One region of the Microbacterium sp. zg-YB36 genome, then DNA from elsewhere that is predicted to be linked to it. Evidence: predicted binding sites of a transcription regulator. Region 1 holds the regulator's gene; the other holds the start of a gene.

Region 1 (15,435 bases):
GGCCGAAGTCGGCCAGACCCACGGATGCCGCATCCACGGCGTGCAGATCGGCGAGCGTCCGCACGAGGTCGACGCTCAGCTCCCGCAGTCCCGCCGGCGAATACGGCGCGTTGTGCGCGGGAGTCGACAGCACCCGCCCGGGGGCGCGCTCCATCAGGAAGAAGGCGGTGCCGGTGATGTCCCCGCCGGTGTCGTCGACGATGTCGATGGCGACCGGGACGGGCACGGGCGTGTCGGCGAGCGCCGAGATCACGCGGTGCTCGCGGCGCATGTCGTGCGCGCTGGCCAGCACGTGCCCGAGCGGCGGGCGGCGCAGCACCAGGGGGCGTCGGGCGCCCTCGATCGCGTAGGTGAGGTTGCTGCGGCCGCCCGCGATCACGGTTGCGATGAGGTCGCTGTCGGGGTCCGCGAGATCCGGGTGCGCGGCAGCGAGCCACGCCGTCAAGGCCTGCGCGTCGAGCCCCGGCACGTCGGTCATCGTCGACCCCTTCCCCGCGCCGCACCGCGACGCCCCCCGAGCATACCGCCTGGTCGGTTTGCGTCCAACCCTCGGCGGTTTGGGGCGCGTATCCGGCACCGAACCCCCGAATCCCCCGGTTCGGGGCGCGTATCCGGCACCGAACCCCACGGAACCGACCCGACCCCCGCAGGGCTCAGCCGAGCAGGTGCGCCTGTACCGCGTCGCGCACGTCGGTCGGAACGGGTACGGGCCGGCGAGTCGCGGCATCCACGAACACGTGCACAAACCGGCCGACCGCGATGGGCTCGTCCTCGCCGGCGCGGAGGATCCCCAGCGCCCACGTGATGCTGGTGGTGCCGAGCCGCTCCACCGCGATGCCGACTTCCAGAGGCTCGGGGAACGATGCCGGCGCGCGGTAGTCGCACGACGAGGCGACCACGAGCGCGATGGCGGGCGACGACGCCGGGTCGAGGCCACCCTCGGCGATCATCCAGGCGTTGACCGCGGTGTCCATCGCCTCGTAGTAGACGACGTTGTTGAGGTGCCCGTACTGGTCGTTGTCGCGCCAGCGGGTGGCGAACGGGCGGCGCACGCCGTAGTGCGTCATGGGTCCTCCTGGGTGTCAGTCCGCGCGCAGCAACAAGCGGAACGCCGCACGCGCGCGGTCGGCGCTGGGCCGGTCGCCGGCGATGAGGTCGGCGTACGTGAACGACTCCGACACTCGCACGAGCAGATAGGCAAGGCTGTGCACGTCGATCGCGCCGCCCAGCGGCTGGTCGCCGAGCTCGGCACGCACGAGCCACTCCGCCGTCGCGACGTAGCGCCGCTGGATCTCGCTCTCCGTGGTGGTGAGCAGCCGCAGCGCACGAGCGGGCTCGCGGCGCAGGAACTCCCGGAAGTACGGCGCCTGGTTCAGATCGGCGACGAAGTGGGTGAGCAGTTCCGCCAGCCGGTCAGCACCGGTGCGCCCGAGTGTGGCCCGGTCGGCCTGCACGAGCGTCGGCATCGCGAGGGACCACAGCACCTCGCTCAGCAGCGCGTCGCGGTTGCCGACCCAGCGGAACAGCGACGTGCGGTCCACGCCGAGCGCGGCGGCCAGACCACCCATGTCGATGCGGTTCCCGGCGATGAACTGCTGCCGCGCGAGGTAGAACGCGCGGCGAGAGTCGGCGTGGGATGCCATCCGCTCCGAGAGCCAGGAGGGGGCGGCATCCACCCCCACCGTCGCGATGGTGACGACGGCCTCGGGCGCGGGCAGGGACATGCCGGAACTCTATCGTCGGCGGCGATGGATGCAACATTCACAGAAATGTTGCATGATGGGCGGCACACCGGATCACCGACGATCGGAGACGCGATGGCGCTCACCCTGTCAGGCCCCACCGAGCGCGCCGATGCGCCGCCCGCGACGCGCCTCGACGCCGACTTCTACGACCTGCAGTCCGCGCTGACGGATGCCGAGCGGGCGCAGCTGGGCCGCATCCGTGCCTTTCTCGAGAACGAGGTGGCCCCACGCGCCGATGAGTTCTGGGAACGCGCGGAGAGCCCGCGGCATCTGTTCCCGCGGTTCGCCGAGCTGGGCATGCTCGGTGCCGGCATCCCCGAGGTCGCGCAGTACGACAACAGTGCGCTGTATCGCGGCTGGGTCGCGCTGGAGATCTCGCGCGTGGATGCCTCGACGGCGACGTTCATGGGAGTGCACAGCGGCCTGGCGATGAACGCGATCTGGGTCGGCGGCTCCGACGAACAGCGGGCACAGTGGCTGCCGCCGATGGCGCGCGGCGAGCTGGTCGGCGCGTTCGCGCTGACCGAGCCGCTGTCCGGGTCGGACACCGCGCGGGGACTGCAGACCACTGCGACCCGCCGGGTCGGCACGGACGGCACCGACGAGTGGGTGATCGACGGCGCGAAGCGCTGGATCGGCAGCGCTGGGTTCTCCGACATCACCGTGGTGTGGGCGCGCGACACCGCCGACGATGAGATGAAGGGATTCATCGTCCCGACCTCCACGCCGGGCTACTCGGCGATCAAGATCGAGCGCAAGCAGTCGCTGCGGGCGGTCGAGAACGCCGACATCACGCTGTCGGGGGTGGTGGTGCCGGAATCGCTGCGGCTGCAGCGGATCGCATCGTTCACCGAAGTTGCCATCGTGCTGCGACTCACCCGCGCCGAGGTGGCCTGGCAGGCGCTGGGTAACGGCATCGGCGCGTATGAGGCGGCGGTGCGGTACGCCGGCTCCCGGGAGCAGTTCGGCAAGCCGATCGCGTCGTTCCAGCTCGTGCAGCACAAGCTCGCCACCGCGCTGTCGAATATCACCGCGTGTCTGGCGCTGTGCACGCGGGTGTCGCAGCTGCAGGACGAGGGCGCACAGACCGACGCACAGTCGGCGATGGCGAAGGCGTTCGTCTCGGCGCGGATGCGGGAGAGCGTCGCGCTGTGCCGCGAGGTGATGGGCGGCAACGGCATCACGCTGGACTACGGCGCGGCGCGGGCGTTCTGCGATGCAGAGGCGATCTACACGTTCGAGGGGACCCACGACATGAACACCCTGATCGTGGGGCGCGAGATCACCGGCATCCAGGCGTTCACCTCATGAGCGAGGCATACATCGTCGCCACGGCCCGCTCGCCCATCGGTCGCGCGCGCAAGGGGTCGCTCGCGGACGTGCGCCCCGACGATCTCGCGGCGCAGATGGTGCAGGCCGCGCTCGCGCAGGTGCCTTCGCTGGATCCCGCACGCATCGACGACCTGATGCTGGGGACCGGGCAGCCCGCCGGGCGGCAGGGCATGAACCTGGCGCGAATCGTCGCCGTGCTGCTGGGGTGGGATGCCGTGCCGGGCACGACCGTGAACCGGTACTGCTCGTCGTCGCTGCAAACGACACGGATGGCGTTCCATGCGATCAAGGCGGGCGAGGGTGACGTGTTCGTATCGGCCGGGGTGGAGTCGGTGTCGCAGTACGCGTACGGGTTCGCCGACCTGCCGGATGCGGTGAATCCGGTGTTCGCGGATGCCGCGGCGCGGACGGCCGCGCGTAGTGGGGCGGGGGCGCCGGTGTGGGTCGACCCGCGCGTGTTGGGGGCGTCGCCGGACCCGTACATCGCGATGGGGCAGACCGCCGAGAACGTGGCCCAGGTGCACGGGGTGACGCGCGAGGAGCAGGATGCCTTCGCGGCGCGGTCGCAGCAGCGGGCCGAGGCGGGGATCGCGTCCGGGTTCTGGGCGCGCGACATCACGCCCGTGACGCTCGCCGACGGGCGGGTCGTCGCCGCGGATGACGGCCCGCGGGCGGGCGTGACGGTCGAGGCGCTTGCGGGGCTCGACCCGGTGTTCCGCCCCGACGGCACGGTGACGGCGGGCAACTGCTGTCCGCTCAACGACGGGGCCGCGGCGGTGGTGATCGTCTCGGAGCGGGTGGTGAACGAGCTCGGGCTGCAGACGCTGGCGCGGATCGTGTCGACGGGAGTGAGCGGACTGTCGCCGGAGATCATGGGGCTCGGGCCGGTGGAGGCGTCGCGGCAGGCGCTGGCGCGGGCTGGACTCGGAATCGACGACATGGATCTGGTCGAGATCAACGAGGCGTTCGCGGCGCAGGTGATCCCGTCGGCGCGGGAGCTCGGCGTCGACGATTCGCGGATGAACGTGCACGGCGGCGCGATCGCGGTGGGGCATCCGTTCGGGATGACCGGGGCACGGATCACGTCGACGCTGATCAACGGGCTCGCCGCGACGGGGGGTCGCTACGGCCTCGAGACGATGTGCGTCGGCGGGGGCCAGGGCATGTCGCTGATCCTCGCCCGCGAGTGAGCTGCCGAGTGAGTATTGCTGCTGCCGAGTGAGTACTCGTCGCGTCGAGTGAGTATTGCTGCTGCCGATTGAGTACTCGTCGGCACCCGCTCTGAGGGCGCACGAATACTCACTCGGCAGTACGAATACTCACTCGGCAGTACGAATACTCACTCGAGGGCGCGAATACTCACTCGGCAGCGACGAGGAGCGCCAGCGTCTCGGCGATCAGCGCGGGCTTGCGAGCCCCCTCGATTTCGACGGTCGTGCGCATCCCCACCCGCACCCCCTGGGCAGTCTCGTCCGCAGAGGTGAGCTCCGTCACCGCCCGCACCCGCGCCCCCGCGCGCACCGGCTGCAGGAACCGCACCCTGTCGAGGCCGTAATTCACCGCCATCGCGACCCCGCCCACCTGCAGCAATCCGTCGGTCAGCCGCGGCAGCAGCGACAGCGTCAGGTATCCGTGCGCGATCGTCCCCCCGAAGGGACCGGATGCCGCCCGCTCGGCATCCAGGTGAATCCACTGCCGATCCTCGGTCGCGTCGGCGAACGCCGCGATCCGCTCCTGCGTGATCTCGAACCACTCCCCCGTCGCCACGGCCCCCACGACCGCGGCAATCGACCCGGGCGACGACACCTGAACGCTCATGCCCGCGGCCCGCCCGCGACGTACAGCACCTGACCCGAGATGAACCCGGCATCCTCGGCCGTGAAGAACGCCACGGCCGCGGCCACGTCGTCGGGCGTGCCGCCGCGCCCGACCGGGATCTCCGCCGCCATCGCGGTCACGAAATCCTCGAACGGCACCCCCATCCGCTCAGCGGTCGCCCGGGTCATGTCGGTCTGGATGAACCCAGGCGCCACGGCATTCGCGGTCACGCCGTACCGCCCCAGCTCGATCGCGAGGGTCTTGGTGAACCCCTGCATCCCCGCCTTCGCCGCCGCGTAATTCGCCTGCCCGCGGTTGCCCAGCGCCGAGGTCGACGACAGGTTGACGATGCGCCCCCACCCGGCCTCGACCATGTGCGCCTGCACGGCCTTGGTCATGAGGAACGCCCCGCGCAGGTGCACCGTCAGCACGGCATCCCAGTCATCCTCACTCATCTTGAACAGCAGATTGTCGCGGATGATCCCCGCGTTGTTCACGAGGATCGTCGGTGCACCGAGCTGCGCCGCAATGCGATCGACGGCGGATGCCACGGCGCTCGCATCCGCGACGTTCGCACCGACGGCGAGCGCACGGCCGCCCTCGGCTTCGATCGCGGCGACGGTGTCGGCGCACGCTGCGGCGTCGAGGTCGAGCACCGCGACGGCGTGACCGGCCGCGGCGAGACGTCGGGCGGTCGCGGCTCCGATGCCGCGCGCGGCTCCGGTGACGATCGCGGTACGGGCGATACGAGTCATGCGGGGGGTCCTTTCGTCGGGCATGGCAGAGTCAGAAGACGATGAGTTGCCGCAGTTCCCCGCCGGCGGCGAGGCGGTCCATCGCGGCGTCGATGTCGTCCAGCCGGATGCGGGAGGTCACCAGCCGCTCCAGCGGTAGCCGGCCCGCGCGCCACAGCTCGATGTACCGCGGGATGTCGCGGGCGGGGACCGCCGATCCCAGGTAGCTGCCGATGATCGTGCGCGCCTCGGCGGTCACCTGCAGCGGCGACACCGTGGCCCGCGCGTCGGGCGCCGGGAGCCCCACGGTCACCGTCGTCCCGCCGGGTGCGGTCAGCGCCACCGCGGTCTCGAACGCGCGCGCGGATCCGGCAGCCTCGATGACGGCCGGCATGCGGATGCCTCGCGCCACGGCATCCGCCGGCGAAAGCGCAGCGACGGCACCCAGTTCCCGCGCGAGGTCGAGTTTGCCCGGCACCGCGTCGACCCCGGTGACGTCGAGCCCCAGCGCGACCGCGACCAGCAGCGCCGCCATCCCGACCCCGCCGAGTCCGACGATCGCGATCGAGGATCCGGATGCGGGGCGTGCGGCGTTGATCACCGCGCCACCGCCGGTGAGCACGGCGCAGCCCAGCAGCGCCGCGATCTCCCCCGGCACGTCCGGCGGCACCGGCACCACCGAGGTGCGGCTGACCACGGCATGCGTGGCGAAACCGCTCACGCCCAGGTGGTGGAACACCGGCTCCGTGGCATCCGTCCCCCGCCGCAACCGGATGCCGCCGCCGACCAGGGTGCCCGCAGTGTTGGCCGCCGAACCCACCTCGCACGGCAGGCGGCCGTCGGTCGCGCAGCCGGCGCACGCTCCGCAGCGCGGCAGGAAGGTCATGACGACGCGCACGCCCGGTCGCAGGTCTCCCACGCCCGCGCCGACCGCCTCGACGATGCCGGCAGCCTCGTGGCCGAGCAGCATCGGCGTCGGACGTTGCCGATTGCCGTCGACGACGCTCAGGTCGGAGTGACAGACACCCGCGGCCTCGATGCGCACGAGCAGTTCGCCCGGGCCGGGCTCGTCGAGCGTGAGTGTCCCGACGGTGAACGGCCGGGATGCCGCGAATGGCGCTGCGGCACCAGACACCTCCAGCACGGCTCCCGTGATCTGCATCCGAACCTCCTCGTTCGCCTGCGGCGGTTCCATCGGGCGATGCCAGCATACCGACTGCGCGGTATGTCGCCAGCACGAAAACTCACTCGCCAGCACGAATACTCACTCGGCAGCACGAATACTCACTCGGCAGCTACGCACGCAGAAGGCCCCCCGCTACGCGAGGGGCCGTCGTACCGGGTGAGTCGGCTCAGTCGTGCTGGTCGTCGTCCGGATGCCGCGGGCGCCACAGCACGATGTCGGTGGCGCGGCGCACCCGCTTGCCGTGGCGCAGCGTGACCACCCCGCCGCTGGGGCCGGCGGCGAACACGCGGGCGCCGGGGCGGTTCTCGATCTCCGCGCGCACGCGGTGCTCGAGGTCGCGCACCTGTCGGCGCAGATCCCGCACCTGGTTCTCCAGCTCGATGATGCGCGAGATGGCCGGCAGGCTCATGCCCTCCGCAGACAGGCGTGCCACTTCGCGCAACTGTGCCACGTGGCGCGTGGAATACCGGCGTGACCCGCCCCGCGTGCGATCGGGCACCACGAGGCCGATGCGGTCGTACTGGCGGAGGGTCTGCGGATGCATGCCCGCCAGTTCCGCGGCGACCGCGATCGCGAAGATCGGGCTGTCCTCGTCGACCTGGTCGTTCACGCGCTCACCTCCCCCGCCGAGCACCTATCCGCGCGCCTTCTGCATGAGATCCGCGCGCGGGTTCTCCTTGGGCTCGAGTTCGTGGAAGCGTTCGAGGGCTTCCCTCGCCTCGCCCTCCAGGTGCGCCGGCACTGCGATCTGCACCTCGGCGAGCAGGTCACCGGTGCCTTTCGCGGTGGCAACGCCCCGCCCCTTGACGCGCAGCACGCGCCCGGAGGGCGTGCCGGGTGCGACGCGCAACTTCACGGGGTCGCCCCCGAGCGTCGGCACCTCGATGGTCGCCCCGAGCACGGCTTCGGTGAAGGTCACCGGCACGGTGACGCGCAGGTTCAGACCCTCCCGGGTGAACACCGGGTGCGGACGCACCGCAACGGTCACCACGATGTCGCCGTTCTCACCGCCGTCGAGCGACGGGCGCCCCCGACCGCGCAGCCGGATCTTCTGCCCGTCCTTCACGCCCGCGGGGATCTTGACCTTGAACGGCTTGCCGTCCTCACCTGCCAGGGTGATCGTCTCGCCCTTGGTTGCGGTGACGAAGTCGATCGTCGTGCGTGCCGTGACGTCGCTGCCCTTGGTGGGACCACCGAATCCACGGAACCCGCCGGAGGTCTGGCCGAACCGGCCGGAGCCGAACCTGCCGCCCTGCTGCTGGTTGAACATCGAGAAGATGTCGTCGAAGTCCTCGGTGGACTGGGTGCGCGGACCGCCCCGGCCATGACCGAACATGCTGAAGACGTCTTCGAAGCCGCCGGCGCCCTGCCCGCTCGCCGTGAAGCGAGCACCAGACCCCATCGCGCGGATCTGGTCGTACTCGGCACGCTGCTCGGCGTCGCTCAGCACGGCATACGCCTCGCTGACCTCTTTGAACTTCGCCTCCGCCGCAGCATCACCCTGATTGGAATCAGGGTGATACTTGCGTGCCAGCTTGCGGTACGTCTTCTTCAGATCGGCATCGCTGACGTCCTTGCTCACGCCGAGGACGGAGTAGAAGTCCTTATCGAACCAGTCTTGACTCGCCATCGATGCCCCCGTCCTACTCGGCCGGAACCGCGACGACGACCTTCGCCGGACGCAGCTCGGTCGTGCCCAGCCGGTAGCCGATCTCGACGACCTCGAGGATCGTCGGATCGGTCGTGCCGGGGGTCGGCGCCTGGAAGATCGCCTCGTGCTGCTGCGGGTCGAACACGTCGCCCGCCTCGCCGTAGCGTTCCACGCCCAGCTTGCTCACGATCCCGCGCAGCTTGTCGGCGACCGCCGACAGCACACTGCCCTCCGTGAGGTCGCCGTGCTTCTCGGCGCGGTCGAGATCGTCGAGCACCGGCAGCAGGCTCCGGGCCACGGAACCGCGTGCCCGCTCCAATTCGACCTCGCGCTGCTCCTCGGTACGACGCCGGTAGTTGGCGTACTCGGCCTGCACCCGCTTGAGATCCACCAGCAGGTCGGGCTCGGCACCCGACTGCGCCGGTGCATCGGCAGCGGCGGCATCCGCGGACTGCGCCGCGGCCAGGATGTCTTCGATGGTCAGTTCGGGTTCGCCGTCGCCGTCCGCAGCGGATGCCGCGGGCTCAGCCCCCTGCGACTCGGGGTCGGAGGCCTGAGCCTCCGACCCCTTGTCACCGGGGACCTCGTCGATCGGTTCTTCGAAGTCCTTGTCGGTCATGTCTGAGATCTCTACTTCTTCTCGTCCTCGTCGTCGACAACCTCGGCGTCGATGACGTCCTCCTCGGGGTTCGGCACTTCGCCGTTGCCCGGGTCGGTCGCCGCCGGGTCAGGGTTCTGGCCCTGAGCCTGGCCCGAGGCGTAGATCGCCTCGCCCAGCTTGCCCTGCGACTGGCTGAGCTTGTCGAACGCGGTCTTCACGGCGTCGTCGTCATCGCCGGCCAGAGCCGTCTTCAGAGCGTCGACGTCACCCTGCACATCCGACTTGACGTCGGCGGGCAGCTTGTCGTCGTTGTCCTTGATGAGCTTCTCGATCGAGTAGGCCAGCGTCTCGGCCTGGTTGCGGGTCTCGGCGGACTCGCGGCGCTTCTTGTCCTCGGCCGCGTGCTCCTCGGCCTCGCGCACCATGCGGTCGATGTCTTCCTTCGGCAGCGACGAGCCGCCGGTGATCGTCATCGACTGCTCCTTGCCAGTGCCCTTGTCCTTGGCGGACACGTGCACGATGCCGTTCGCGTCGATGTCGAAGGTGACCTCGACCTGCGGGATGCCACGGGGAGCCGGCGCGATGCCGGTGAGCTCGAAGGTGCCCAGCGGCTTGTTGTCGCGGGTGAACTCTCGCTCGCCCTGGAAGACCTGGATCGCCACGGACGGCTGGTTGTCGTCTGCCGTGGTGAAGGTCTCGCTGCGCTTGGTCGGGATCGCGGTGTTGCGCTCGATGAGCTTGGTCATGATGCCGCCCTTGGTCTCGATGCCGAGGCTCAGGGGGGTGACATCGATCAGCAGCACATCCTTGCGCTCGCCCTTGAGGACGCCGGCCTGCAGGGCGGCGCCCACGGCGACGACCTCGTCAGGGTTGACGCCCTTGTTGGGCTCCTTGCCGGTCTCCTGCTTCACCAGCTCCGAAACGGCGGGCATGCGGGTGGAGCCACCCACGAGCACGACGTGGTCGATGTCGCCCACCTTGATGCCGGCTTCGCGGATGACGTCCTCGAAGGGCTTCTTGGTGCGGTCGAGCAGGTCCTTGGTGAGGTCCTCGAACTTGGCGCGCGTGATCGTCTCCGACAGCGAGACGGGGCCCGAGTCGGTCAGCGACAGGTAAGGCAGGTTGATGCTGGTCGAGGTGGAGCTGGAGAGCTCCTTCTTGGCCTGCTCTGCGGCTTCCTTCAGACGCTGCAGCGCGATCTTGTCGCCCGAGACGTCGACACCGGTGGTGTCCTTGAACTGCTTGATGAGGAAGTCGACCAGACGCTGGTCCCAGTCGTCGCCACCGAGGCGGTTGTCACCGGCGGTGGAGCGCACCTGGATGGTGGAGAAGTCGTCGTCCTTGCCCACCTCGAGCAGGGACACGTCGAACGTGCCGCCACCGAGGTCGAACACGAGGATGAGTTCGTCTTCCTTGCCGCGGTCCAGGCCATAGGCCAGGGCGGCAGCGGTGGGCTCGTTGATGATGCGCAGCACGTTCAGGCCCGCGATCTCGCCGGCCTCCTTCGTGGCCTGACGCTCGGCGTCGTTGAAGTACGCGGGAACGGTGACCACGGCATCCGTGACGGTGTCACCCAGGTACTGCTCGGCGTCCCGCTTGAGCTTCTGCAGGATGCGGGCCGAGATCTCCTGCGGCGTGTACGCCTTGCCGTCGATCGACTGCGTCTTCCAGTCGGTGCCCATGTGGCGCTTGACGGAGGTGATGGTGCGGTCCACGTTCGTGACGGCCTGACGCTTGGCCGTTTCACCGACGAGCACCTCACCGTCCTTGGTGAATGCGACGACCGACGGGGTCGTGCGGAAGCCCTCGGCGTTTGCGATGACCTTCGGTTCGCCGCCCTCAAGGACGCTGACGACCGAGTTGGTCGTTCCGAGGTCGATTCCCACTGCACGTGCCATGTGTGTTTCTCCTTCGTGTGGATCTGAAAAATCTCGGGGCGACGTCAACCTGAGTCGCGATGACTCAAGGATACGCGACAGGGTTTCCGATGTCAATCGAACTTGAGTCGTGAGGTGTCAAGTTTGGCGGGGCGGATGCCGATGATGGCAGCCGTAGAGAGGGGTCACGGCGGCCCGGTTGGCCCAGAGTCGACCTTTTCTTGGGGATTTCTTGAGGTTCGCGCATCGTGGCTTCTCAGCTCAGCCGACATTGCCCCGATCTTGCGGGTTGCTCGCACAGAAGCGGCACGGGTCTTGCGGTCAGCGGCGAAAACTAGGCAATGCCCAAGCCGACAGGTTCACGTCGGCGTGCCGGGCCCACAAACCCCTCATCCCGAAAACTGCGGCACCGAGCCGCTACGAAGGAAGACATCATGAACAAGACCACCAAGGCCTCCATCGCCACCGCGGCCGGCGTCCTCCTGCTGCTCGGCGGCGGCGGCACGTTCGCCACCTGGAACTCGTCGGCGGACGCCGGCGCCGGCGCCACCATCACGGCAGGCAACCTCATCGTCGAGAACGACGAGGAGAAAGGCGTCTGGACCGCCAACGGGTCCACGACCGCGATCGACATCGGCGAGTACCTGATCGCCCCCGGTGACGTCCTCACGTACACCAAGACGATGCAGGTCAGCGCCTACGGCGACAGCCTGACCGCTGTTCTCGGCCTCACGCCCGGTTCGATCGCCCCGGTCACGGCTGTCCTCCCCGCGACACTCTCCCCGGAGCAGGCAGCCGCCAACCTGGCGCTGGCCGGCTTCCTGACCTCGAGCGCCACCCTCACCCTCACCCCTGACCCGGCTGAGACCGCGGACCCCGCCGAGCCCGCGGACCCCGCCGAGACCGAGGACCCCGCCGAGCCCGTGGTCCCCACGATCACGGCGAAGCTCGATACCGTCGATAACGTCAACGACTTCATCGTCACCCCCGGCAGCACCGGCATGAGCCGCAACGTGACGGTCACGGTCACGATCACCTTCCCCGCCGGCACGGACGGCGAGAACAACGCCGCCAAGACCGGCATGGTGAGCCTCAGTGACCTCAAGGTCACCCTGACGCAGGACGGTGCGACCCCGGCCCCGGCCCCGGCCCCGGCCGCCTAGCGATCCGAGGGCTCGCCTCCACCGGAGGCGAGCCCTTTTTTCCACCCACCACCGCACCGAGGAACCCGAATGTCCCGTCGCAGCACGCGCCACGCCGCCCGGCGGGCCAAGCGTCTGGCGTCGACTCCGACCCGCTTGCTGCTGGCGACATTGAGCACCGTGGCCGTTATCGTGCTCGGCGTCCTCGCCGGGGGCGGGACATACGCGCTGTGGTCCGTATCCGCCCCGGCCGCGGCCGCCACCACTTTGAAGGCAGGGTCGGCCGGCCTGACGGTGACCGACCCGATGCTCGCCGCATCCGGCCTCTACCCGGGACGCACCGTCTTCAGCGGCACCGAAGTGCGCAACACTGGCTCTGTGCCGCTTTCCCTCACTCTGCACGCCACCTCCAGCGCCGCGCCCACCGCATTCACCACCGCCCTGCAGCTGACCGCCGGCACACCCACCGCACCGGGCGAATGCGGCGGCACCCTGACCGCGCCCGCAACGACCAGCGTCGGCGGGGCCGCTGTCAACCTCGTCACCGTCGAACCCGGCGCCACGATCCATCTCTGCGTGGGCCTCAGGCTGCCGCTCGACGCGCCGACCACCGCCGCCGGCGCCGCGGCATCCGGCTTCACACTCACGATCTCCGGGACGCAGGTGCTGCGATGAACCGCCGCCGTCTCGGCCCCATCGCCGCTCTGGTCACTCTCGCGGTACTCGGCGGCTCCGGTGTCGCCGTAGCGGTGTGGACCGCATCCGCCTCGGTCTCGGCTACGGCCTCCTCGACGTCGCCCGCCACGACCGTGGGCCTCAGCGGAGGCCTCAACACCACCTACAGCTTCAACGGGCCGAAGTCCGGCGTTGCCGTGCGTGGCGCGCTGGAGATCACCAACACCGGTGGGGCGCCCCTGACGTACGCCCTCACGAACACCCTCGCCGCCGAGAGCTCGGCCGCCCTCGCGAAGGCGACGGACCTGACGCTGTGGGTCGCGAAAGCCGGCGTTGCCGACCCGTGCAATCAGCCGATCCCGACCACCGGCACGGTCAAGACGACCCTCGCCGAGGTTGCCCCGGCACTCCCCGCCGGCGCCCAGACGCTTGCCGCCGGCGCGAAGGTCACCGTCTGCGTCGCCACGAGCCTCCCCAAGAGCCTCCCCTCGAGCGCCAACGAGGACCTGCCTGGCCAGAAGGTCACCGCGACCTTCGCGGTGACCGGCGCAGTGGCGGGCAGCAGCTGGACAGCCTCTGCGACCGCCACCTCCGTGACCCAGACCGTCTACCGGCTCGGGCCGGTCCGGGCGATCGCCTGCAATGACAACACCGCCTTGAACCTCACCGTTTCCTGGACAGCTCCAGCCAGCAAGCCCACAGGGGCACAGGTGTCGTACCGTGTCTACGATGTCGCAAACCCGGGCGTGGCACTTGGGCCGCAGCCGACCACCGCGACGTCGCTGCAGCTCAGCCCCGACACGTGGAGTCGCAACGGCACCTACCGGATCGCCGTCGAGGCGACAGAATCGCTCCATGGCACGACCTCGAAGGTTGTGGAGACCTCCATCACCCGCGAGCTGGTCTGGTGGGCCTTCTTCGTCCCCGCGCTCAGCTGCGCCTGATGACCACCATGGCCGCGCCCAACAAACAGACCACCGCCGGTGCCGCGCTCAGCTCGCGCCGCGCGTTCCGCGCCTCGCAGGAACGCAGCCTGTGGTACTACCTCAAGGTCTCCCTCGGCACATCCCTGCTCATCCTGACCGCTGCGGTCGCCGTGGCCATCGTGGCCCTGCCCGCTGTGGTCGGCGGAACCGCGCTGACCGTCCTCACCCAGTCGATGGAGCCGGGTCTACCGCCGGGTTCCCTCGTGGTCATCCGCCCCACACCGGTCGATGAGATCGCCGTGGGCGATGTGATCACCTACCAGATCCGCTCGGGCGACACCGCCGTGGTCACCCACCGGGTGACGTCGAAGACCTTCACTGAGGGCGAAGTCACCTTCATCACGAAGGGCGACAATAACGACGTCGTCGATCCGAATCCCGTCAAACCCGTGCAGATCCGCGGCTCGCTCTGGTACAGCCTGCCGTTGTTGGGCTGGATCAACACCGCGCTCAACGGCGACAACCGCGCGATCGTGCTGGCCGTCGTGGCGGGCTCGCTTTTCGCGTACGCCGCCTGGCGGTTCGTCGGCGGCATCAGGGAAGAACGCACCCCTCGTGCCGACGCACAGCCACCGCATGCGTGACGTGGATGCCGCAGCATGCGGCATCCGCTCACATCGCCTCCCCACGCCGAGCGGCGTGGCGCCGTGCGCGCGCAATCACGATAATGTGCGCGCATGAGCACCACGCCCGGCGCGACTCCACACGTGCCCGTCACCGCCGACACCGACGCCTTGCCGCAGGTCATGGGCTTGCAATTGCGTGCCGGGCGCCCCGCACCGCCGCGCACCGTGCTGTCGTGGGCGCTGTGGGACTGGGCGGCGCAGCCGTTCAACACCGTGATCCTCACCTTCATCTTCACGGCGCTGTACCTCACGACGGATTCGTTCCTCCCCGCTGACATCGCCGCCCTTCCGGACGGCGACTCGGTGAAGCAGACCGCGGAGGCGGGGCTGGCGGCCGGTCTCGGCTGGGGGACGACCATCGCGGGACTGCTCATCCTGGCGATCGCGCCGGTGCTGGGCCAGCAGGCCGACGCGGCCGGGCGCCAGAAGCTGTGGCTGGGCATCGGCACCGGCGGGCTGGTCGTCAGCATGGCGCTGCTGTGGTTCGTGGAGCCTGCGCCCGCACTGTTCTGGCTGGGCGTGGCCCTCATCTCGGCGGGAACGGTCTTCAGCGAGATCGCCGGAGTGAACTACAACGCGATGCTCATCGGCATCGCCACTCCCCGGACGATCGGACGCGTCTCGGCCCTCGGGTGGGGCTTCGGCTACCTCGGCGGCATCGTCGCGCTGATCCTCGTGGTCGTCTTCTACATGTCGGACTGGTTCGGCCTGAGCGCTGACGGCGGACTGCCGTTCCGCATCATCGCCATCGGGTGCGCGCTGTGGACGGTGGCGTTCGCCATCCCGATCTTCCTGTGGGTCCCAGAGCCCTCGGCCGGCCGCCCGGAGCGTCGCGTCGGACTGCTGCGCGGATACAAGCTGCTCGTGCGCGACGTGGTGGCGCTGTACCGCTCACCCGTTTCGCGGCCGACCTTCTGGTTCCTGCTGTCCAGCGCGGTCTTCCGCGACGGCCTCGGCGGCGTGTTCACCTTCGGCGCCATCATCGCCGGCCAGGTGTACGGGTTCGAGTTCATCGAGCTGGTGATCTTCGGCATCGCGGCAAACCTCATCGCCGGGTTGTCC
Region 2 (15,435 bases), on a different contig from region 1:
TGGCCCTGGCGCGCTCATAAAGACTTTGGAACAATTCCGTAAATCGTTCCCCAGCGCCGTCGACGCCGCCTATTTCAAGCGCATGGGAATTGCACCTGGTAACGAGTCCTACCTCATCAACGTCTTGCGTTTCCTCGGACTGATTGACGATGGGGGTGCGAAGGTCGAGGAAGCTGCCAATGCCTTCTATGGGAGTGACGAGCACTTTCACGAGGGTCTGACTGCGCTGCTTCAGAAGGCCTACAAGCCGGTGTTTGACGAGCTGGGACCCGACGCCTGGGTAGCGAGTCGCGAATCGCTGTCGCACTGGTTCCGGATGGTCGACAAGACGACCGACCTGATCGGCGGGCGACAGGCGTCTACATTCCTCACCCTCGCGGGTGTGTCGGGCAATGGTGCTCCTGTTGAAGCGCGGCCAGTGTCGAAGCCAACGGTAAAGAGCCCCGCGAAGACGCCACCAAAGAAGGCCGCTGCCGCCAGCGATGCGCCGCCGAAGAACGACGTTAACCAGCAGCCCTCAGGTAGTCCGATGCTGAACCACGGGGTGTCCAATGGTGGACCGATCGGGCTCTCTGTGCGTGTCGAGATCAACGTGCCGGTCGGAGCGACGGCGGAAGAGTACGACGCGATGTTCGCGAGCATCCGGAAGCATCTGTACCCGGCGTGAACCTAGACGATCTTGAAGAGCTTGCGCGGGCCTATCCCGCGCAAGCGGTTGAAGTCGAGGAGCGGCCAGCAGACTTGCACCCGTTCGAGGTCCGCAACATCCATCCCGACCTTCCCGCGAAGGTGCGCAGACAATACGACGATGGCTACTTCGATGACGCCACTTTCACCGCGTTCAAGTTCATCGAACAAGAAGTGAAGCGACTCAGCGGCCTCCGTCGCCTGACGGGCAATGCGTTGATGATGAAGGCATTCGATGAGAATGGCCCGGCGCTCCAGATCAACAGCGCCACAACGGACTCTGACCGTGACGAGCAGTTCGGCTATCGATACATCTTCGCGGGTGCCCAGTCTGGAATTCGGAATCCACGCGGCCACGAGGTCGACATTCCAGATGATCCCGACACCTGTCTGGACCATCTCTCAATTGCCTCGGCTTTACTGCGCAAGCTCGATGCCGCAGGTCTGCGGACGTGAATCAGCTCGGAAACAGCTCCGGCGCGCTCCCACGACGGCCTGCGACGACCTCCGAGAGTTCGCCGGGAAGGGCGGAAATACGGGGCTGAACGCGGGTCGGAGCGGGTAGCCGTTGGTGGTCGTAGTGCCACCCGTTCCCTCTACGGATCAGAAGGTTGGGAGTTCGAGTCTCTTCGGGCGCACACTGTGTTGAGACAGTATTGCCGCGGTCACCGCGGGGCCTTCGTTGTTCCCGGGCTGACACGCGCACCGCGACTGGGTTGAATGGATGCCATGTCGCGCCAACAGGGTTCGGAGCGGTCGTTCGTCGTCACCGGGGGAGCGCGGGGGATCGGCGCCGCCATCGCCGCGCGGCTCACGCAGGACGGGCACGTCGTCGTGATCGACACCGCGGACACACTTGGCGACTCGGCACGCCCCTCGACCGAACTCGTCACCGGGGACGCCGGCGATCCGGCCATCGCGAGCAGTGCGGCCGAGCAGGCCGAGTCCGTCGCGCCGCTGGCGGGGTGGGTCAACAACGCCGCGATCTTCCGGGACGCGTCCCTGACCACGGCGACCGCCGCCGACATCCTCGCCCTCATCGACGCGAACCTGCGCCTTGCCGTCACCGGCTGCCACACAGCGGTGGGCCACTTCACCCACCGCGATCGCCCCGGCGCGATCGTGAACGTCTCCTCCCATCAGGCGCAGCGCCCGGTGCGCGGGGCACTGCCCTACGCGACGGCGAAGGCCGCGATCGAGGGACTCACGCGGGCGGTCGCGGTCGATCACGGGCCGAACGGCATCCGGACTAACGCCGTCGCGCTGGGCGCGATCGCCACGGCCCGGCTCGATGAGTACCGCAGCACGCACCCCGAGGTCGACGCACAGCTCGCGGAACTGCAACCCCTCGGCCAGGCCGGCACCGCCGACGAGGTGGCCACAGTCGTGGCGTTCCTGCTGTCGGGCGCGGCGGCTTTCATCAACGGCGCGATCCTCCCCGTCGACGGTGGCCGGTCGGTCAATGGACCCGATCCCGAGGCGGCTGCCAGGCCCCGCTAACCCCTTGGCACTCTCGCTGCCGAGTGCTAATCTGGACTTACTTGAGTCAAGGAGACTCAAGTTTAGAGACCTATGGATGCCGGATGTCCGGCACCGCTCGAGAGGAGACGAAATGGCGACCTACGACCCGCTCCGCGACCTGGAGCGTTTTGCGACCAACCTGATGGACCCCACGCGTCGCGGCCCGCGGCAGATGCCGATGGACCTCTACCGTGAAGGCGACCACTACGTGCTTGCCGCCGATCTGCCGGGCGTCGACCCGGGTTCGGTCGACATCGACGTCGACGGCCAGCTGCTGACGATCCGCGCCGAGCGCACCCTCAACGTCGGAGAAGGCGTGAAGTGGATCACCCGGGAGCGCGAGGCCGGCAGCTTCCTGCGCCAGCTGAGCCTCGGGCAGGGACTCGACACCGAGCACATCGCCGCGACGTATCGCAACGGCGTGCTGAGCGTGAGGATCCCGGTCAGCGAGAAGGCCAAGCCCCGCAAGGTGGAAGTGACCACCGACGACTCGAGCCCCACGCTCGAAGTCAGCGAGTCGCACCAGGCGTAACGCGTCGCAACGACGCCACGGAGCCCCGGACCGCCCGTCCGGGGCTCCTTCTCTTCCGACAGCGCATGGGAGACTGCCCGACATGAAACTGCAGCAGGTGGCACAGCACGCCGACGACCTCGACCGTGCCGAGGCGTTCTATTCGACGCTGCTCGAGACTGAGCCCAGGGCGCGCTTCGACGACCCCGGGCTGCTCTTCTTCGACCTGGACGGCGTGCGTCTGCTGCTGGACCGCAGTGCGCCGTCCGCGCTGATCTACCTGCACGTCGACAACGTGCACGAGACCCTGGAGCGCCTCGCCGGGGTGGAGGTCGTCACCGCGCCGCACGTGATCTTCCGTCACGACGATGACACCCTGGGACCCAGTGGCCATGAGGAATGGCAGACCTTCCTGCGGGACTCCGAGGGCAACCTCGTCGGGCTCATCGCGTTCCAGCGTCCCTGAACACCCGCCCGAGAGGCCTCGAGGTCGTAGGCTCGAGGCGTGAGCGCCTATGTATCGGCGTTCGAGCTGTTCTCCATCGGAGTAGGACCCTCGAGCTCCCACACTGTCGGTCCCATGCGGGCCGGCCGTGACTTCGCCGCCCGCCTGCGAGACTCCGACGGGCTGCCCCGCGTCGCGCGCGTTGCCTGTTCCCTCTACGGCTCCCTCGGCGCCACCGGCATCGGCCACGGCACGCCCGATGCCGTCGTGGCCGGGCTGCAGGGCCACGCCCCCGAGACCGTCGACCCCGACGCCGTGCGCCACGCCTGGACGAACTGGCCCGAGGGGCAGCACCTCCACCTCGACGGCACACATCCGGTGCCGTTCACGAAGGACCACATCACCTTCGCCCCCCGTACCCGGCTGCCGGGGCACCCGAACGCGATGACGTTGACGGCGACGGATGCCACCGGCGAAGCCGTGGCCGAGGAGACGTACTACTCCGTGGGTGGCGGCTTCATCCGCCGCGATGGGGCGCCGCCACCGGTCGCGAGCCGTCCCTTCCCGTTGCTCTACGACAGCGCCGAAGAACTGCTCGCGCTGTGCGACGAACGCGGCATCACCATCGCCGAAGCAGCGCGCCTGAACGAGCAGGCCCTGCGCACCGAGGAGCAGGTCGCCGCGGGCCTCGACGCCGTCTGGGATGCCATGACCGCGTGCGTCGAGGCGGGCCTGCTGGCCGACGGCGTGCTGCCGGGCATGCTCAAGGTCAAGCGTCGCGCCGGCGCGATCCGCGCCCAGCTCGATGAAGCCGAAGCCGGGGGCCGACGCGAACTGCCGGGGGAGTGGCTGGGTGCGTTCGCGCTCGCCGTCAACGAGGAGAACGCCGCCGGCGGCCGCGTCGTCACCGCGCCCACCAACGGGGCGGCAGGCATCGTGCCGGCCGTCGCGATGTACTGGTGGCGGTTCCTCGCCGACTCGGGCCTGGGCTCCGGCAACGCCGTCACCCCTTACGGCGAGCTGGTCGGCAGCGCGTTGCTGGGCTTCCACCCGTCGACGGAGGGTGCCGCAGCGGCGGCCGATGCCCCGGCGCTCGCCGACGCGAATCGCCGCCGCGGCATCCGCCGGTTCCTGCTGACAGCCACGGCCCTGGGGTCGCTCTTCAAGGCGAACGCCTCGATCTCGGGCGCCGAGGGTGGATGCCAGGCCGAGGTCGGCTCCGCGTGTGCGATGGCTGCCGCCGGGCTCACTGCCGTCATGGGCGGCACGAACCGCCAGATCGAGAACGCCGCCGAGATCGCGATGGAGCACCACCTGGGGCTCACCTGCGACCCCGTCGGCGGGCTGGTGCAGATCCCCTGCATCGAACGCAACGCCATCGCGGCGTCCACCGCCGTCACGGCGTCACGACTGGCACTGCGAGGCGACGGCACCCACTATGTCTCGCTGGACGCGGTCGTCGAGACGATGCGCCAGACCGGCATCGACATGTCGACGAAGTACAAGGAGACCAGCGAAGGCGGGCTCGCCGTCAACGTCATCGAGTGCTGACGGATGCCGCGGCCGCGCGCCGCATAGGATCGATGCACCCGAATTCCGGTCCGTCAGCGAGGAAGCCGATGTCCGTCCCCACCCCCACGCCCGCACGCGTACGGCTGCCGCGCGTGGCAGGCCGCACCTGGTGGGTCGTCGTGCTCGTCGGCTTCGTCGGGCAGCTCGCCTGGACCGTCGAGAACATGTACCTCAACGTGTTCGTGTACGACACGATCACGACCGATCCCACCGTGATCGCGGTGCTGGTCGCGGCATCCGCCGTCGCCGCCACGCTGTCGACGATGGTCGTGGGCGCCTGGTCGGATCGGGTGCGCCGGCGGCGCCCGTTCATCGCGATCGGCTACATCCTGTGGGGCCTGACGACGGCGACCTTCGGGCTCGTGCAGCCCTCGGCCGGCGCGCAGGCCGCGCAGTTGGTCGGCACCGCGGTGGTGGCCATCATCCTGCTCGACTGCGTGATGTCGATGTTCGGCTCGGGCGCGAACGACGCCGCGTTCAATGCGTGGGTGACGGATGCGACGACCCCCGCCGACCGCGGCCGGGTCGACTCGGTGCTGTCGGTGCTGCCGCTCATGGCGATGCTGCTGGTGTTCGGCCTGCTCGACGGGCTCACCCAGGCCGGCGAATGGAAGCTGTTCTTCGGGATGATCGGCCTCGCCACCGCGGCCGTCGGCGTGCTCGCCTGGTTCCTGGTGCGCGACGCCCCCGACATCCGGACGCCCTCCGACGGCTACCTGCGCGCGCTCGTGCATGGCCTCCGGCCGTCGACGCTGCGGGCGCATCCGCGGCTGTACATCCTGCTCGTGGCGTGGGCCGTCGTCGGCACGAGCTCCCAAGTGTTCTTCCCGTACCTGATCATCTACATCCAGCGGTACCTGCGCATCGACGGCTACGCGATCATCCTCGGCAGCGTACTGACCCTCGCCGCCGTGATCAGCATCGTCGGCGGGCGGGTGGTCGACCGGGTCGGTAAGACGCGCGCGATCCTGCCGGCGGTGTTCTTCATGATCGTGGGGCTGGCCGGCATGTTCGTCGTACGGGACATGCTGAGCGTGATCCTGTTCGGCACGATCATGATGGGCGGGTTCATGCTGTCGACGGCGTCGCTGTCGGCGAGCGTGCGTGATGCCACCCCGTCGGACCGCATCGGCATGGTGCAGGGCCTGCGCATGATCTTCGTCGTGCTGATCCCGATGGTGATCGGTCCCTTCATCGGCTCGGCGGTCATCATCGGTGCGAATGAGACGTACGTCGACCTGGGTGTGGTCAAGCAGGTGCCCACGCCCTGGATCTTCCCGGCCGCCGCCCTGGTGGCCCTGTTCGTCGTGGTGCCGATGCTCGCGCTGCGGCGGTTGCCGCAGGAGGTGGATGCCGCATGAGTGCACCGATGTTGACCCCCTGGGGTGAGCGGCTCGACCGGGACGCGCCGCTGCCGGAGTATCCCAGGCCGCAGCTGGTGCGCGAAGGCTGGACGAACCTCAACGGTGTCTGGTCGTACGCGATCACGCGGTTCCAGGCATCCGACCCGCTCGACGTCGCCGACCCGGTCGCCGCACCGACAGTGTGGGACGGCGAGATCGTGGTGCCGTTCTCGCCGGAGATGCCGCTGTCGGGCGTGGGCCGTGCGCTCGGCGCCGCCGAGACGCTCTGGTACCGGCGCGCCTTCACGCTGCCGCAACGCGCCGCCGACGAACGCGTCCTGCTGCACTTCGGCGCGGTGGACCAGTCGTGCCGGGTCGCCGTCGACGGCGTCGAGGTCGGCGGGCACACCGGCGGCTACCTGCCCTTCACGATCGATGTCACCGCGGCGCTCGCCGGCGGCGACCAGCACGAACTCACCCTCGCGGTGCGCGATGTGACGGATGCCGCATGGCTCGCCCGCGGCAAACAGTCCAGTCGCCGCGGCGGCATTTGGTACACGCCGCAGTCGGGCATCTGGCAGACGGTGTGGCTCGAGGTGGTGCCGCGCGTCGCGGTGGACGCCCTCGTGCTGACCCCGGATCTTGCCGACGGCGCGGTGGAGATCACGGTCGGGAGTGTTCACGGTGCGGACGCCGCAGCGCACGTGGAGATCTCTGCGGAGGGCGCCGTCGTGGCCACCGCGACCGTGCCGGTGGGTCGCGCCGCCCGCGTCGCCCTGCCGGTGCCGGTGCGGCCGTGGTCGCCGGCGGATCCGTTCCTCTACGACGTGGCGGTGACGCTCGGCGACGATGCGGTGCGCAGCTACGTCGGCCTGCGTTCGTTCAGCGTCGGAGTCGACGATCGCGGATACCCGCGGCTGCTGCTGAACGGTGCACCTTATCTGCCGGTCGGGCTGCTCGATCAGGGCTACTGGCCCGACGGCGGGTACACCGCCCCGAGCGACGCCGCGCTGGAGTACGACATCCGCCTCGCCCAGCGCCTGGGCTACACGATGCTGCGCAAGCACATCAAGGTCGAACCGCTCCGCTGGTACCACCACTGCGATCGCCTCGGCATGCTCGTCTGGCAGGACGCGGTCAACGGCGGCACCCGCTACCGGCCGAGCATCATCACCGCGCCGGTGTTCGGCGCACCCTCGCTCGACGACACCCGGCACGCCCGGTTCGGGAGGGCGGATGCCGTCGGCCGCGAGCGGTTCGAAGTCGAGCTGATCGAGATGGTCGAGCATCTGCGCAGCGTGCCGTCGCTGTCGCTGTGGGTGCCGTTCAACGAGGGGTGGGGGCAGTTCGACGCTGCTCGCATCGCGGTGCTCCTGCGCCACCTCGACCCCACGCGGCCGACCGACCACGCCAGTGGCTGGCACGACCAGGATGCCGGGGACCTCCGGAGCCTGCACGTCTACTTCCGCCCGGTGCGCGTGCCCCGCGGGAGCGACCGGCGCGTGCTGGCGGTCACCGAATACGGCGGCTACAGCTTGGCGGTGCCGCAGCACACCTGGACGCGCAAGGTCTTCGGGTACCGCCGCTACCGCTCCCGCACCGCGCTGCTGCGCGCGATCGAGCGGTTGCACGACCGGGAGATCGCGCCGGCGATCGCACGCGGGCTCGCGGCGACCGTTTACACGCAGCTGACCGACGTCGAGGATGAGGTCAACGGCATGGTCACCTACGACCGCCGATTCGTGAAGGTCGACGAACTCGCCGTCCGGGCGATGAACGACAGACTGCGCCAGGCGGCATCCACCCGCGCCGCGGTGCGAGAGGAGCACGCGTGACCCTGCGTGAACTGACCGAGCCCGTCTCCCTCACCGCCGGCGACGGCCGCGTGCTCAATCGTGCGGCGGTGGGGTGGGCGCGACAGCCGCTGGTCGACGCGTCCCGCGTGCACACCCGCTCGTGGGGGCGCAACAAGCGCTGGGAGTACTGGAACGTCACGACGCCGACGCACATCCTGGCGCTGACGGTGTCGTCGATCGACTACGCCGCGGTGCACGAGGTGTGGGTGCTCGATCGTGCCACCGAGCGCACCTGGCACGCCGAGGCCACCGTCATCCCCGCGCGCGGTGTGACGCTGGCGCCACGGCTGGAGCAGGGATCGTCGCGCGCACGGGCCAAGGGCCTCGAGATCGACATCGACGAGGTGCCGGGCGGCACCCGGCTGCGCGCGCGCATCGCGGGCGTCTCGTTCGACGTCGTCGCGGAGCTCCCCGACGGCCACGAGCGCCTCGCCGTCGTCGTGCCGTGGAGTTCCCGGCGCTTCCAGTACACCGTGAAGGACCTCGCGCGCCCCGCAGTCGGCACCGTGACCGTCGAGGGGGTCACCTCCGACGTGCCGGCGGGACAGTCCTGGGCGGTACTCGACCACGGTCGTGGCCGCTGGCCGTACGACGTGGAATGGAACTGGGGCGCCGGGTCGGGAGTCTCGGGCGGTCGCGTCATCGGCGTGCAGGTGGGTGGCAAGTGGACCGACGGCTCCGGCAGCACCGAGAACGCGATGCTCGTCGACGGTCGGCTGCACAAGATCCACGACGATCTGGTGTGGGAGTACGACCTCGCCCAGTGGCGACGGCCGTGGCGCATCACCGGCGGGGGATTGGATGCCACGTTCGCGCCGTTCTACCGCAAGGTCGGCAGCACCGACCTGGTCGTGCTGTCCTCCCGCACCGAGCAGTGCTTCGGCCACTGGTCGGGCACGTTCACGACCGACGACGGCGAGACCGTCGCGTTCGCGGACATCCTCGGCTGGGCCGAAGAGGTGCACAACCGCTGGTGAAGCGCACCTCTCGCATGTGAGCGACGGCAGGGCCACGATGGGCGTATGACGACGCATGCGGATGCCGCAGTCGACGTGCGCGACCTGGTGGTGCGGCGCGGCCGCACCACGGTGTTCGATGGTCTCGACGTGCAGATCCCACGCGGGCGCATCACGGGGCTGCTGGGTCCCAGCGGCGGCGGCAAGACGACGCTGATGCGCGCGATCGTGGGGGTGCAGATCGTCGCAGGCGGCACGGTGACCGTGCTCGGCGAACCCGCCGGCGCCCCTGCGCTGCGCCATCGCGTCGCGTACTCGACACAGGGCGCGTCGGTGTACGACGACCTCACGGTGGAGCAGAACCTGCGCTACGCCGCGCGGGTCTTGGGCGTCGCGGCATCCGAGGTTCCTCGCGTCATCGCCGACGTCGGCCTCACCCGGCGGCGCACCCAGCTGGCAGGGGCGCTGTCAGGCGGGCAGCGCAGCCGGGTCTCGCTCGCCGTCGCGATGCTCGGCTCGCCCGAGGTGCTGGTGCTGGACGAGCCCACGGTGGGCCTGGACCCGATGCTGCGCCAGAGCCTGTGGGCGATCTTCCGCCGATTGGCCGATGCCGGTGCGACGCTGATCGTGTCGAGCCACGTCATGGACGAGGCGATGCGGTGCGACGATGTCGTGCTCATCCACGATGGGCGGGTGCTGACGCACACCACGCCGCGCGGGCTGCTCGAGATGACAGGCGCCGCCGATCCCGACGCGGCCTTCCTGGCGCTGATCGAGCTGGACGTCCGCGGTGCGGACGAGCATCCGCGGCGTGAGCGCCGTCGCGGGAGCGCGGCATGAATCCCGCTCGGACGTTCGCGACGGCGGGGCGGGTGCTGCGCCAGCTGAGCCACGACCCTCGCTCGATCGCGCTGATGCTGGTCGCACCGAGTCTGCTGGTGGGGCTGTTCGCCTGGCTGTTCAACGACCGGGAGGGGGTGTTCGACACCTTTGGCGGGCCGATCCTGGCGCTGTTCCCGTTCGTGGTGATGTTCCTCATCACCTCGGTCACGACGCTGCGGGAGCGGCGGTCGGGGACGCTCGAACGGCTCATGACGACGCCGCTGGGCAAGGCCGACTTCATCCTGGGCTACGCGCTGGCGTTCGGGCTGATGGCGACGCTGCAGGCGGTGGTGACGGTGTGGTTCGCTGTCGGGGTGTGCGGCCTGCAGGTCGACGGAGCGCTCTGGCAACTGGGGCTGGTCGCGGTGATCGACGCGATCCTCGGCACCGCGCTGGGGTTGCTGGCAAGCGCCTTCGCGCGCACCGAGTTCCAGGCGGTGCAGTTCATGCCGCTGCTGGTGTTCCCGCAGATCATCCTGGGCGGGCTGCTCATGCCGCGCGATGAGATGCCGGACGCGCTCTACACGATCAGCCAGTTCCTGCCCCTCAGTCACGCCGTCGACGCGATCAACGCCGTGACCGCCGGGGAGGACGGCAGCGACCTGTGGGGGCCGCTGCTGATCGTCGTGGCGTTCGCCGTCGGATTCCTCGTGCTCGCACCGCTCACGCTGCGACGGCGAACTCCGTAGTGCGCGGTTTCTCAGCGGTGGCGGAGCTTGGTGGCGAGGTCGCGCAGTTGGCGCAGTTCGTCGTCGTCGAGCACCGACATGCGGGCGGCGATGCGCTGCCCGTGGGCGGACGCGAGTCGGCGGAAGATCGCCGTTCCTTCCGGCGTCGCGCGCACCACCGCGCCGCGGCCGTCGTTCGGGTCGGCGCACTTCGTGATGAGGCCCCGCACGACCATCCGGTCCACCAGGCGCGACACGCTCGGCTGACTGATCAGCATGTTGGCGGTGACTTCACGCAGTCTGGCGCTGAGGTCGGCGCAGCGGGTGACGGTGAGCAGCACGTCGTACTCGGCCTGCGACAGCTCGGCATCCTGGAAATCGACGTTGATCTCCTCGAACACCTCATGCTGCGCCCGAAAGAGCGCCTCCCACGCGTCCACGGCGAGGTGACGGTCGGTCATGGGGACCACTGTAAGCCCCAATAGGCTGTGCACCATGATGCGGATCGTCAGACGAATCAGTGTCGCGCTCGGAGCGATCGCGGTGATGGCGGTGGCATCCGCCGGGGCACTTCTTCCCGCTCAAGCCGACGCGGTGGCCGCCGGGCCGATGCCGGGGGCGGTTTCCGCTGACGTCGACGACTTCACGTTCGACACGCTCGACGTGGACTACACGCTCACCCGCGCCGAGGACGGCACCAGCCGGCTGCGAGTGGTCGAGACGTTCACCGCCATCTTCCCCGAGATCGATCAGAACCGGGGCATGCGCCGCGCGATCCCGTCGTCGTACAACGGGCAGCCGCTGCACCCGTCGCTCGTGTCGATCACCGACGAGAACGGGGCCGAGCGGCCGTCCGAGACCGATTCTGATGACGGCGTGTACGAGATGACCTCGCGCGCCGACGATTTCGTGCACGGCGTGCAGACCTACGTGTTCACGTACGACCTCGAGAATGTCACGTGGACCTTCGACGACGGCGGGCAGGAGTTCTACTGGGACGTCAACGGCGTCGACTGGCCGCAGTCGTTCGGACGTGTGACGGCGACGGTCAAGGTGGATGCCACGCTGGCCGATGCCCTGACCGGCCAGCAGGCCTGTTATGTGGGTGCGCAGGGGTCGACCCAGCAGTGCACTGTCTCTGTGGTGCGGGGGGAGGGCGGCGACACGGCGGTGACGGCGGATGCCACCGGCGTCGGCCCCCACGAGACGATGACCGTCGCGGTGGGGTTCGAGCCCGACACCTTCGCGGAATTCGATTCGTCGTTCTTCGCGTCGGAGTGGGGCTGGGCGCAGGGCAGTGCCATGGTCGCTCTGCTCGCCGCGCTGGGCGGGGCCTTCTGGGCGCGACGGCGCTGGATGCGCGATGAGCAGGGTCGGCCCACGATCATCGCCGAGTACACCCCACCTCCGGGGATCGATGCGCTGGAGAGCGCGGTGCTGCTGGGCAAGACGACGAAGGCGATCCCCGCCGAGGTGCTCGAGCAGGCGATCGTCGGGTCGATCCGCATTCTTGAGGGGTCGCACAAGATGTTCGGCGGCTCGAAGATGCAGGTGGAGCTGGTCGATCGGTCCTTGGCGGACGGGGACGGGCAGATGCTGCTGGACGGCCTGTTCGGCGCGACCACGCCCGCGGGCGCCACCTTCGAGTTCGGCACGCAGGACACCCGCCTGTCGAAGGTGGCATCCAAGATCCTGAAGGCCGCGAGCGAGCAACTGGATCGCCAGGGCCTGCGGCGGCCGGTGCCCGTCGCAGCCCGTGTGTGGCCCGCGGTGGCGGTCGTGACCGCTGCGGCGCTCGTGGTCGTCTTCGGCGTGCTGGCACTGGATGCCGGGGTCATGGCCGTCGGGCCGCTCCTGCTGATCCTCTTCGCCGCTGCGGCCTTCGTGCTGGTGCTGTTTCTGGTATCGCACCGGCCGCTGACTGCGGCTGGCGCTGAGGTGCGGGATCACCTTGCCGGGCTGAAGGTCTTCATCGACTGGGCGGAGGCGGATCGCATCCGCATGCTGCAGTCGCCGATGGGTGCCGAGCGGCGGCCGGTGAATGTCGATGATCCGCGCGAGATGATCTACCTCTACGAGTCGTTGCTGCCCTATGCCGTCGTGTTCGGCCAGGAGAAGAAGTGGGCCGATGAGCTCATGGTGTTCTACGGTGCCGCCGGAGTGACCCCCGCCTGGTACTACGGCACCGGGGCGTTCAACGCCGCGACGTTCTCGTCGAGCATCGCCTCGCTGTCGTCCGCGGCGATGGCGTCGTCGTCGACCTCGGGCGGTTCGTCCGGTGGCGGCTCCGCCGGTGGCGGTGGTGGTGGTGGTGGCGGTGGTGGCGTCTGACCCCGCGCCCCCGCACCAACGGCCCGCCGTCCGGCAGTGCCGGATAGGCGGGCGGGTGCCCCGCACCTAGAACGGTGGGGGTGCGCCGCTGCTGGCGGCGGCGATGAATTCGAGCGTGCGCTGCGGGATGTCGGGGTAGACCCTCCCGGTGGGGCTGGTCCACACCAGGATCCCGCCGGGGTGTTGTTCCACGGTCCAGGCGGTGTTGTGTTTGAGCATGTGGTGCCGTTTGCACAGGTGGGCGAGGTTGCACACCCGGGTGGGGCCGCCGTGGGCGTAGTCGACGGTGTGGTCGATGTCGCAGTGCCACACTGCGGCGCGGCAGCCGGGGAACCGGCAGTGCTCGTCCCGGCCCCGCAGGAACCGGCGTTGCGCCCTGGAGGGCCGGTAGGTGTCGGTGTTGTCGATCGCGCCGGTGCGGAGGTCGTAGAACAACCGGTCCCAGGCGGTGGCGTGGGAAGCGAAGTGGCGGGCAGTGCCCGGGTCCATCGGCCCGTGCCCGACGAAGGTGGCGGGCACGTCCGCGCCGGTCAGGGTCGCAGCGGGCACGGTCACTTGGATGTGCGCGACGATCGCATCCGTCTCACAGACGGTCCCGTCGGACGCTTCCGCGGTCGCGTGCCCGGTGAGCAGCAGATCGGCGAGCACGTCGGCGCGGCGTTGGTCCATCGTGCGGGTGTCGACCGGCTGGGCCTCACCCGCGGCATCCGGGGCGCTGTCGTTGGTCGCCGTGCCGCCGTCTTCGGCGAGCAGCATCCGGGCGCACTGGGTGATCCGGTCCATGATCCCGTGGACGAGGTGCGCGGGGAGCAGAGCACCCAGCTCGGCCATGCCGTCCGCCAGGTCGTGCACCCACACCCGACGGGCTTCCGCCGCGGTCGCATACCGTTCCACGAACGGAACAGGGTCGATGCGTTGCGCGAGCGCGAGGATCGCCGGCCGCGCCCGCCCCGCGGTCTCCTTCTCCGCGACCGCGAGGGCGGCCTGTTCTAACAGGGCGCGGGCATCGGGGTCGGTGAGCCGGGCACCGGCTTCTTCGATCACCCGCAGGTGCCCGATGTCGATGCGGCCTTCTGCCAGTGCGGTGACGGTGGCGGGGAACCGGTCGCGCATCACCCCGGCCTGGTGGATGCGGTTCTGCATCCCCCGATCCGACCGGCGCGTGGCGGCCGCGAGCTCCGCCGCGATCGACCGCAGCGGCAGTTCCCGTTCCCGTTGCGACGAGAGCGGGATCGCGGCGGTCTGCGCCGCCGCAATGTCCCCGGCCCGGCCCAGAAGCACCAGTTGCCGGGCCTGGATCGCGGCGAGCTGCCGGTCGGTCTCCACCATCGCCGCGACCACGTCCGACGCCGACATCACGTCGGTCGGGGTGGTGGTCGGGGAGGCGTTCATACCCCCAAGTCTGCCGACCCCCTCCGACATTGAGAGGTCTAAAACCCAGGTCCCACCCGCATTGTGGAAAAGGCACACAAAAAAATCCTGGGGAGGAAGCGGCGCGAAGAGACGGCAAGAGTAAGGGCCGGTCGGAGAGGCTTCCGACCGGCCCTTGTCCCTTGCACCAAGAGTGTCCTGCAATCACATGTCGGTAGCTGCCACAGCAAAACAACTACCGTGCGAGCACTCTATAACGGAGAGATAACGGGCCACAAGGGTTCGTCGTTACCAATTTGTAATCGATGCAGCGATGGACGATGACGGGCGTCAGGACCCTGTCCGCCGCTCACCGAGCGCGAGGAGCAGGCGTACGCGAAGGTCGCGCGAGCCCTGACAGAACGGTCCTGTGATGGTGGACGGCCTCGGCGAGCGTGCGGATGCCACGGCTGATCTGGTGCTCGTCGACGTTGCCGAATCCGAGCACGAGGGATGGCGGGAACTCGGTAGGGAGCAGGTCCGATTCAGCTTCCGAGTTCACAGGCACGAATCGGTAGCTTGCGAGGCCGCTGACACGAACGCCCATGGTCGCCGCGGTCGACACGACGGCGCGTTCAGATGTGCCGTCGGGGAGGCGCAGCAGGGCGTGGCAGCCCGCCGCCAGCCCATGCAACTGACCTGGCCCGAACGCGAGTTCTGCCTCGGTTGCCAGCATGTCCCGGCGGGCGCCGTAGGTCTCCCGCATGCGACGCAGGTGCCGGTCGAATCGGCCTGTCTCCATGAGCAGCGCCAGCGCCTCCTGGTCCAGTCCGGGCGCTCCGCGGCTGCTGAGCCGCTTCTCCTCGACGATCCCCGACACGAACCGCCGCGGTGTGAGCACCCACCCCAGGCGGATGGCGGGCGCGAAGGTCTTGCTGACCGATCCGAGAGCGATCACACGGTGCGGGTTGAGGCCCTGGAGGGAGCCGACCGGTTGACGGTCGTAGCGGAACTCGGCGTCATAGTCGTCCTCGAGGATCACCCCGTCGACCTCGTCTGCCCAGGCACTCAGCTCACGCCGCCGTGACGGTCCGAGTGCGACACCGGTCGGGCACTGGTGGGCCGGGGTAACCAAGACAGCCCGCGCTCCCGTTCGCCGCAGGCGGTCCACGTCGATGCCGTGGTCGTCGACCGGAACCGGGACAGCGTCCAGGCCCGCGCGGCGCGCGATGACGTCATGCTCGCGTGGGCCTGGATCTTCGAGCGCGATGCGCTGGATCCCGTGCCGCGCCAGCGTCGCAAGGGCGAACACC

Evidence for each region. The regulator HspR, encoded in region 1, represses chaperone genes until heat shock. The targets are predictions, from matches to a motif close to AAGTTGAGTCNNNNNGACTCAACTT.
Region 2: the regulator HspR is predicted to act here: its motif matches at 2,226-2,250, upstream of NQ151_RS08310 (Hsp20/alpha crystallin family protein).

What each region holds. Positions count from the first base shown of each region.
Region 1 is NZ_JANJFD020000003.1:298,120-313,554, forward strand. It holds gene NQ151_RS10705 (phosphotransferase family protein) at 1-478, opposite strand, end outside; gene NQ151_RS10710 (acyl-CoA thioesterase) at 654-1,067, opposite strand; gene NQ151_RS10715 (QsdR family transcriptional regulator) at 1,083-1,724, opposite strand; gene NQ151_RS10720 (acyl-CoA dehydrogenase family protein) at 1,818-3,056, shown strand; gene NQ151_RS10725 (acetyl-CoA C-acetyltransferase) at 3,053-4,267, shown strand; gene NQ151_RS10730 (MaoC family dehydratase) at 4,437-4,895, opposite strand; gene fabG (3-oxoacyl-ACP reductase FabG) at 4,892-5,650, opposite strand; gene NQ151_RS10740 (alcohol dehydrogenase catalytic domain-containing protein) at 5,682-6,791, opposite strand; gene NQ151_RS10745 (heat shock protein transcriptional repressor HspR) at 6,982-7,425, opposite strand; gene NQ151_RS10750 (DnaJ C-terminal domain-containing protein) at 7,450-8,445, opposite strand; gene NQ151_RS10755 (nucleotide exchange factor GrpE) at 8,459-9,085, opposite strand; gene dnaK (molecular chaperone DnaK) at 9,097-10,965, opposite strand; gene NQ151_RS10765 (alternate-type signal peptide domain-containing protein) at 11,379-12,107, shown strand; gene NQ151_RS10770 (hypothetical protein) at 12,177-12,761, shown strand; gene NQ151_RS10775 (hypothetical protein) at 12,758-13,705, shown strand; gene NQ151_RS10780 (signal peptidase I) at 13,705-14,331, shown strand; gene NQ151_RS10785 (MFS transporter) at 14,425-15,435, shown strand, end outside.
Region 2 is NZ_JANJFD020000001.1:1,600,505-1,615,939, reverse strand. It holds gene NQ151_RS08325 (DUF5343 domain-containing protein) at 1-667, shown strand, start outside; gene NQ151_RS08320 (TIGR02391 family protein) at 664-1,143, shown strand; gene NQ151_RS08315 (SDR family NAD(P)-dependent oxidoreductase) at 1,417-2,187, shown strand; gene NQ151_RS08310 (Hsp20/alpha crystallin family protein) at 2,300-2,740, shown strand; gene NQ151_RS08305 (VOC family protein) at 2,823-3,185, shown strand; gene NQ151_RS08300 (L-serine ammonia-lyase, iron-sulfur-dependent, subunit alpha) at 3,225-4,715, shown strand; gene NQ151_RS08295 (MFS transporter) at 4,784-6,097, shown strand; gene NQ151_RS08290 (glycoside hydrolase family 2 protein) at 6,094-7,914, shown strand; gene NQ151_RS08285 (DUF2804 domain-containing protein) at 7,911-8,912, shown strand; gene NQ151_RS08280 (ABC transporter ATP-binding protein) at 8,958-9,731, shown strand; gene NQ151_RS08275 (ABC transporter permease) at 9,728-10,462, shown strand; gene NQ151_RS08270 (MarR family winged helix-turn-helix transcriptional regulator) at 10,474-10,902, opposite strand; gene NQ151_RS08265 (DUF2207 domain-containing protein) at 10,937-12,772, shown strand; gene NQ151_RS08260 (HNH endonuclease signature motif containing protein) at 12,839-14,164, opposite strand; gene pdxR (MocR-like pyridoxine biosynthesis transcription factor PdxR) at 14,493-15,435, opposite strand, start outside.